DNA from 2 places in the Marinobacter sp. UBA2688 genome. Region 2 is predicted to be linked to the other one. Evidence: predicted binding sites of a transcription regulator. Region 2 holds the regulator's gene; the other holds the start of a gene.
The links. Region 2 encodes sigma-54, which starts transcription at its own class of promoters, with help from an activator protein. Its sites were predicted from a motif close to ANTGGCATNNANNTTGCTNT; they were not measured.
Positions count from the first base shown of each region.

Region 1: the regulator sigma-54 is predicted to act here: its motif matches at 2,629-2,648, upstream of flgB (flagellar basal body rod protein FlgB).

Region 1 covers NZ_DELU01000010.1:302,885-307,187, reverse strand. The annotation lists gene queF (NADPH-dependent 7-cyano-7-deazaguanine reductase QueF) at 1-24, shown strand, start outside; gene B3M52_RS06125 (adenylate/guanylate cyclase domain-containing protein) at 43-1,479, opposite strand; gene B3M52_RS06120 (DUF962 domain-containing protein) at 1,480-1,791, opposite strand; gene B3M52_RS06115 (nitroreductase family protein) at 1,950-2,507, shown strand; gene flgB (flagellar basal body rod protein FlgB) at 2,712-3,110, shown strand; gene flgC (flagellar basal body rod protein FlgC) at 3,145-3,594, shown strand; gene B3M52_RS06100 (flagellar hook assembly protein FlgD) at 3,613-4,290, shown strand.
Region 2 covers NZ_DELU01000007.1:110,006-114,308, reverse strand. The annotation lists gene rapZ (RNase adapter RapZ) at 1-68, opposite strand, end outside; gene ptsN (PTS IIA-like nitrogen regulatory protein PtsN) at 97-567, opposite strand; gene hpf (ribosome hibernation promoting factor) at 663-971, opposite strand; gene B3M52_RS01895 (RNA polymerase factor sigma-54) at 1,096-2,622, opposite strand; gene lptB (LPS export ABC transporter ATP-binding protein) at 2,775-3,500, opposite strand; gene lptA (lipopolysaccharide transport periplasmic protein LptA) at 3,478-4,011, opposite strand; gene lptC (LPS export ABC transporter periplasmic protein LptC) at 4,094-4,303, opposite strand, start outside.

The DNA.
Region 1 (4,303 bases), on a different contig from region 2:
GGGCCACGGTTGATCAGGCAGTAGGTGTAAAGGCGGGAACGGTCAGGAATCCTCTTCCTGGCGCAGTCGCTCAGCGGCATCCTCGAGCGCAGACAGGATGGACTCCCGTTCCCGTTCGGTGATTTTTTCCGAATCCAGGTACATGGCAAAGCCGCTGCGTTCGTGCTCAAGGAAACTGCGGTTGGGGCCCATGTCGCGGCGGAAATCCACCACTTCGTAGATGGAGACCGGGCGGCCGAAGCCTTTAACCGTGATCTCGCCCTTGTCGCGGCACATGATGCGGTCCTTGATCAGCGAGAAGGTTTCGTAGGAGATCAGGATTTCACCGGGTTCAGCCAGGGATTCCAGGCGGCTGGCCAGGTTCACTTCCTTGCCGATGATGGTGTAGTCCATGCGGTTCTCGGCGCCGAAGTTGCCAACGGTGGTGTAGCCTGTGCTGATGCCCATGCGGATTTCCAGCGGTGTCTTGATACCCTGGCTGCGCCATTTCTGCCGCATGATTTTCATGTGTTTACGCATTTCCACCGCCATGGACACGCAGGCGAAGGCGTCTTCTTTCTGGCCCCGGCTGGTGGGGTCACCGAAGAAAATCATGATGGAATCGCCAACGAACTTATCGATGGTGCCGCCGTATTTGAGGGCCACTTCCGACATTTCGTTGAAGTAGTGGTTCAGCAGTTCCGTCAGTGCTTCCGGCTCCATCTCTTCGGACAGTTCTGTAAAACCCTTGATGTCGGAGAAGAAGACGGCCAATTTCTTGCGTTGTGTTTCCAGCCGCACGTCTCTTTCACCGGTAAAGATGGACTGCCACACCTGCGGTGACAGATACTTGGAGAGTTTGTGGGACAGGGCAATGGATTGTTCCCGCTGATTCTGGATCTGGGTTTTTGCCATCATCAGCGCGCGGGCCTGCTGGTGGGAATAGAACGCAGTCACACAGATATAAAGGCCGGTGGCACTGATCGCGATAATGCTGGTGATCATCGGCGACTGCAGTGACTCGGCGGGGCCCACGATGGCAACGCCGATGGCGCCGCAGGCGGCCATGATCATGGTGCCTAGCAGCCACTGGCGGATGCCGCCCACAATCAGGCAACTAAACATCAGCATCAGTGCCACGGCGACCGAGGGTATCGCAATCAATCCAATGCAGCCGACGAATCCACCCCCGATGGCGCAATCCGTTAACAGCATTTTCTGGCGAATACGGGATGAGTTACGGAGAAACGTTCGCCGGGTAAGTTGATGGGCAATGTGTGGCCAGGTCAGGGCGCCTGAAAGCAGCCACAGCATCCACAGGCCGAAGACGTCTTGCAGTACGCCTGACACAATAATGCCGGCAGTCGCCGTATACGCCAGTATCCTGCCGTTGTAATCCGGCATGGGCGGGATGGCAATCGGATGGTTCTGCGCGTCAAGCACGGCGGCCTTGCTGGCACTGGTACTGGCGTTACGCAGGTCAATCGGTGCGCTCATCATTCAGAAACGGATCCGCCCGACGAGCATATCTCTGAACATCACCCAATCGCCCATCAGGCTGTACAGTGGGTGTTTGAAGGTGGCAGGTCGGTTTTTCTCGAAGCCATAGTGGCCAACCCAGGCAAACCCGTAGCCGATGACGGGCAGGAGCAACAGATAGAGGAACTTGGCCGTTACAATGGCGTAGAGTGTAACGAGGATGACCAGCAGGCTGCCGACGAAGTGAAGCCTGCGGCAGTTTACATCGCTATGTTCTTCAAGGTAGTACGGATAGAAGTCCGCGAAATTGCGGAATGTTTGCTGTTGGCTCATAGGGCGTCTACCGGCTCGCTTATCGTTTTTAAGGTAGATAGTACTGTCTGATAGTGGAAAGTACTTAGACTAAAGACTAACAGTAAACCATCTGTCCCACAATTCATACGGTCGTTTGGCCCGAACTGACGTATTGAAATCAACCACAGCGAGGCGATATGACAGCAGTAATGGAAGCCCTGTTAAAACGATCTTCAGAGCCACGCCTGGAGGCGCCAGCACCGGACCCGGCAACGCTTGAAAATGCCTTTGCCTGCGCCGCGAGGGCGCCGGACCATGCGTTGCTGAGGCCCTGGCGGTACCTGATTATTGAGGGAGACGAGGCATTGAACGCCCTGGGTGAATTGTTTGCCGCCACCTGTGGCGACGGCGCCTCGGAAAAGGAGCGGGAAAAACGCTGCAAGAAGGCACTGCGGGCGCCTATGGTGATCGTTGGCGTTGCGTCTTACCAGTCCCATCCCAAAGTGCCGGAGATCGAGCAGTCCATGTCGGCCGCGGTGGGGATGGGGTATTTGTTGTTGGCTCTGGAGTCCGCCGGGTTTGGAGGCATGTGGCGTACCGGTGCCATGGCGCACGATCCAGCTATCAAGCGAGGCTTGGGGCTGCAGGACAATGAGATCATAACCGGGTTCCTGTATACCGGCAGTGTCAGTGCGCACAAGCCCAGCATACCCAGGCCTGAACCCAAAGAGTTTGTCAGGCGCTGGCCCCACTAGTTGCCGCCCCGTTGCCCCCGCCCCCGGCGCGGGGGAAATCCCTTGCCGCTTTCCGCCCTCAATTTACGATTCGGATAAGCCGATACCTGCCTCAGCCCGCACACCGCAACACCTCCTGAAAACTGGCATCGCGATTGCTTTTACCTCTGCAAGAACGCACAAACGGCAAAACGACCAACGCCGTGTGCAGGAATCGGAGGCACTATGGCAATTTCCCTGGACAAAGCATTAGGCATTCATCAGCACGCCCTGGAAGGCAGGGTAAAGCGTGCGGAGGTGTTGGCCAACAACCTCGCCAACGCAGATACCCCGGGCTACAAGGCGCGGGATGTGGACTTTCAGGCGATGATGCAGAAGGCCCAGGACAGCATGAGTGGTTTCGGCATGACCCGTACCCACGAGTCCCATATGGACACCTCGCCCATGGGCGCGGACAGCGAATTGCTCTATCGGGTACCGCACCAGCCGTCCGTGGACGGCAACACGGTGGATGCCCAGCAGGAGCAAACCCGTTTCATGCGTAATGCCATGGATTACCAGGCCAGTTTCCAGTTCCTGGACGGAAAGGTTTCAGGCATCAAAAAGGCACTCTCTGGCCAGTAAAACTGGGCGCAGCCATTAATTGAGGAGCACCATCATGTCTCTGGGTAACATTTTCGACATCGCCGGTTCCGGTATGACAGCCCAGTCGCTGCGGCTGAACACCACTGCGTCCAACATCGCCAATGCCGAGACGGCCAGTTCCAGTACGGATCAGACCTATCGCGCCCGCAAGCCTGTTTTCGCGGCGATACAGCAGTCCATGCTGAATCCGTCTCAGCAGAGCATGGCGTTTGGCAGCGACAACGGCCCGGGGGCAGGCGTTCGGGTTGAAGGCATCGTCGAGAGTGACGCCGAGTTGCAGATGCGCTACGAGCCTGATCATCCCGCCGCGAACGAGGATGGGTACGTGTTCTACCCCAACGTCAACGTGGTTGAAGAAATGGCGGACATGATGTCGTCGTCGCGCAGCTTCCAGATGAATGTGGACATTATGAACAGCGCCAAATCCATGATGCAGCGTATCCTGACCCTGGGTCAGCAGTAACCGAGCGAGGATTGAATCATGAGCGTAGTGAATAACACGACAGACGCTTCGGATGTGCTGAGCCAGTATCGAGTGCAGCAGGATCAGGCCAAGAGCGGAAGTGAGCTGGGCAAGAACGAGTTCATGGAATTGATGATCGCTCAGCTCAAAAACCAGAACCCTCTCGAACCTCAGGACAACGGCGAATTCATCTCTCAGCTGGCGCAGTTCAGCTCCCTGGAGGAAATGCAGAGCCTGTCCGGCAGTGTCGACGATATGGCCAGCCAGTTCCGCTCCACCCAGGCACTGCAGGCCTCTGCAATGGTCGGGCGTACGGTCTTGGCACCTTCATCCATTGGCGTGCTTGGCGCGGACGGTGAAATATCCGGCAACGTTTCCGTTCCGGCAACCACATCCGGGCTGAGAATCACCATTGAGAATGAGTCCGGTGAGCAGGTCCGGCAGATTGATATGGGTGAGCAGCAGCCTGGCCAGACAGCGTTCAGCTGGGACGGCAAGGATGGCAACGGCAACAGTTTGCCACCCGGACGCTACAAGGTGGTCGCAGAAGCCTCGTACCCCGGCGGGCTTGAGCAACTCGGCACCATGGTCAGCGCCAATGTCGACAGTGTGTCGCTGGGGCAGGGTGGCAGCATTACTCTGAACCTGGCCGGCATGGGCTCCATCGCGCTGCAAGATGTTCAGCAGATTAATTGATACCGGTGAAACA
Region 2 (4,303 bases):
TCTTCCAGAACATGTAACGCGGTACTTTTCCCGGAACCTGATCGGCCGCTGACGATGATCAGTTTCATAGCCCGTTCACCTTGGATGTGGAGTTGTTCAGCTTGTTTCGGCTGTCATCCGGCGATAGAGAGAGCCTGCATCAGTGCACTGACGCAGCTGGTCGCAGAATGCACGTTCGTTGAACTTCTCAGCAAGTTGGCTCAAAAGCTCAAGATGCTCGCTGGTGGCTTCCTTGGGGACAATCAAGGTGAAGACGAGGTCCACCGGCTGGTTGTCGATAGCATCGAACGCAACGCCTTCTTCCAGGGTCAGCAAAACGCCAACCACGTGATCCAGCCCTTCCAGTCTGCAGTGGGGGATCGCGATGCCCTGTCCGATACCCGTACTCCCCAGTCGCTCCCGTGCGACCAGATTAGTGAATATCTGGGTGTCGCTGAGCAAAGCGTCGTGTTGCTGGATCTGCTCGGCAATGGTTTCCATAACCCGCTTTTTGCTAGAGGCAGGCACCCGGCAAAGGGTTAGCTCCGGCGCGAGAATGTTCTCGATAGTCAGGGATGTGTCGGTCATGAATCGACTGCATTTCCGTAAAAAAAGGCTGCGGCACGTGTTGCATGGTTAGCCAGTGCCGCAGCTCGATTAACTGTCATGCCGGGGGCGTCGTCCTAGCGGGCGCCGTTCCCGTGCATCCGGTCTACGTTCTTTTCCTTGTGCTTTAGAATCTGCCTGTCCAGCTTGTCTACCAGTCCATCAATGGCAGCGTACATATCGCTGTTTTCGGCCTTTGCGTGAATCTCACCACCTATCACGTGAAGCGTAGCTTCCGCCATCTGGCGCACTTTTTCCACCTCAAGGGTAACCTGGCAATTGCTGATATGGTCGAAGTGCCGCTCAAGCTTTTCAAATTTGCCTGATACGTAATCTTTCAGTGCGGGAGTCAGTTCTACGTGATGGCCTGAAATATTGAGTTGCATAGGCTTCTCCTGTTTTCAGCTTGCCGGCACCCGTTAGGATACCGGCTGTGTGCCACAGCGTTATGCTGCAGGCGGTATACTTTCAGGAAAGGGCTCTCCCCGTGAGGCCGGGAACAGACGCTTCCTACACCAATCGCTTTCGCTCGTTGGACGGAGGAATGTGCATTGCCTCGCGATACTTGGCCACGGTTCGTCTAGCCACCTTGATACCCTGGTCTCCTAGCATGGCTGCAATTTTGCTATCGCTCAATGGCTTTTTCGGAGTTTCCGTTGCAATCAGCTTCTTGATCATCGCGCGGATTGCCGTGGATGAGCACTCTCCACCCTCGTCGGTACTGACATGGCTCGAGAAAAAATACTTAAGTTCAAATATGCCCCGCGGCGTGTGCATGTATTTCTGGGTGGTGACCCTTGAAATGGTCGACTCGTGCATTTCCACCGCCTGGGCAATATCCGAGAGAATCAATGGTTTCATGGCTTCCTCGCCATGATCCAGAAATCCCTGCTGGTGCTCGACAATGCGCGTGGCCACCTTAAGCAGGGTTTCGTTGCGGCTCTGCAGGCTCTTGATGAACCACTTTGCCTCCTGCAACTGGTCCCGCAGGTAGGTGTTGTCAGCACTGCTGTCCGCACGCTTTATAAGAGAAGCATAGCTTGCATTCACACGAATGCGCGGTGCAATTTCAGGATTCAGTTCCACGCGCCAGCGTTCATTGTGCTTGCGCACGATTACATCCGGGATGACGTAGTCTGGCTCGGCCTGATCCAGGGTGTCGCCGGGACGGGGGTTTAACCCGGTAATAAGTGCCAGAACGTCCCGTAGCTGCTCTTCTTTCAGGCGGCTGCGGCGTAACAGCTGGGCGTAATCACGGTTGCCCAGCAGGTTTATGTAGTGGGTAATCACCAGTCGCGCCTGAGCCAGCCAGGGTGTTTCCGGGGGCAGCTGATTCAGCTGGATCAGCAGACATTCCTGCAGATTACGGGCGAACACGCCGGGTGGATCGAAGTGCTGCAGGCGATGAAGAACGGCTTCCACTTCGTCCAGTTCCAGCGGGTCTTCGTCGGATTCGTCCACCATGCCTGAATGAATTTCTTCAAGCGGAGAGGTCAGGTAGCCGTGGTTATCAACCGCATCCATCAGGGCATGGGCGATGGCCTGATCCCGCTCGCTCATGGGCGTCAGGTTCAGTTGCCATTCCAGGTGGTCCTGGAGCGTTTCGGTGGGGGAGTTACGGGTTTCGAAGTCGTGGTCGTTTTCGTCGTCGTTACGGGCTGCTGACGCGGGGGCTGACTGGTAAATGTCATCCCAGGCGGTGTCGACGGGAAGATCATCGGGAATGGTGTCGGGACTGTCCGTTTCTGATGACCAGTCAGGTCCGTTTTCGGATTCGTCCCACTCAGTAGCGGTGTCTGAAGCGGTGTTGGATTCCTCGGTTGACGCCGTTTCAGACGACTCGTTGTCACTGTCCGTTGATTCCGGATTCTGGTTGTCGTCGTCTTCGGAGGTTTCCAGCATTGGGTTGGATTCCAATGCCTGCTGGATTTCCTGCTGGAGGTCCAGGGTGGAGAGCTGCAGAAGCCTGATAGCCTGTTGCAGCTGGGGCGTCATGGTCAGGCTTTGGCCCAGCTTTAACTGTAGTGAGGCTTTCATAACCATGGTTCAGGATCCGTCACTCGGTCTCTCTCTTCCGTCACTCAGGCTCTCTCTTTACGTCATCAGGGCGCTTTCTGGAGCCCAGGTTGCACAAAAACTCTTTGTATGCTGGCTACTTGCCGCACCAAGCAAGTTCTTTGCCGAGTGTACTACAGGCGAAACTCGTTGCCCAGATACACTTCCTTGACCTGCTGGTTGGCCAGTATATCGTCCGAATTACCAGAGGCAATGATGTGGCCGCCGCTGACAATGTAGGCATTCTCGCAGATGTCGAGGGTTTCCCGCACGTTGTGGTCGGTGATCAGTACGCCGATACCCTTGTCCCGCAAGTGTCGGATGATCTGCTTGATGTCGCTCACCGAGATCGGGTCGACTCCGGCGAAGGGTTCGTCCAGCAGGATGAACGCCGGCTCCATCGCCAGCGCCCGGGCAATTTCCACCCGTCGTCGCTCGCCGCCTGACAGGGCCATGCCGACGCTATCGCGGATGTGGGTAATGTGAAACTCTTCAAGCAGTTCCTCTAACTTGGCCTCCCGGTCAGCGCGTTTGAGTTCGCGGCGGGTTTCCAGGATCGCCAGTATGTTGTCGCGTACGGTAAGCTTGCGGAACACGGATGCTTCCTGGGGCAGGTACCCGATTCCCTTGCGGGCACGACCATGCATGGGCAGCGGCGTTATGTCCTGATTGTCGATGGTGATTCGACCGTTGTCGGCGGGAACCAGGCCAACAATCATGTAGAAACACGTCGTTTTGCCCGCGCCATTGGGGCCGAGTAAGCCGACGATCTCGCCACTGCGAATTTCCAGGGAAACGTCGATGACGACCTTCTTCTGTTTGTAGCTTTTTGCGAGGTTACTGGCCCTGAGAACTGCCATCGATGTCCTGTCCGTTAGGGTTGTTATCTGGATTGCTACCGGCGTTGCCGCGCGGCTGGATGACCATTTCGACGCGACCGCTGCCATCGCCCTGGTCAGCAGAGCCTTCTGCGGTCACCACGCGTTCGGCGCTGTCATAATGAATGACGTCGCCCCGGAACAGGTTGCCGCCCTGTTCGATCACAGCTTCGCGCTGAAAGGTAACCCGGTTGTCGGAGGCGGACCAGGTGATCGTTAGCGCACGGGCGTCGGTTTCGCCCTGGCCTTCCATGGCAGGCTGGCGGTAGCGTGCCGGGGTACCGGTGGCTTCAATGCGGCTGACGCCATTCACATCCCGGTGGAGTACAACTTTGTCCGCCATAAGGTTGGCATCGCCCTGGCTCATTTCAACCGAGCCGGTATAGGTTGCAATGCCCTGGCCTTCGTCGAGCCGCGCGTTGTCGGCATTGACCCTGATGGGTTGGTCAGACTCAAGATCAAAGGCCGCGGCGAACGGCATGCCCACGGTCATTGTCAGCGCCAGGACAATCGCTGAGACTGCCGGGCGCGATGCCACCGGTTGGTGCCTATTGCGGTGAGGGTTGGGCATGAATTTACTTGCCGGTCTCATAGCGTCCTTCCACGTCAGAGTCGAGTTCGAGGATTCGGTCATCAATCCATGCCTTCATGCCGGTTGCGCGGGTCAGGCTGAACGAGTCGGTCAGTTCCACCGGGGCGTCTGTGTAAACAGTACGCTCTGTGTTATCCAGTGTCAGCGTTGACGTGGTTAATGTCAGGGGGCGCCCACCTTGGGCTTGCTGGGA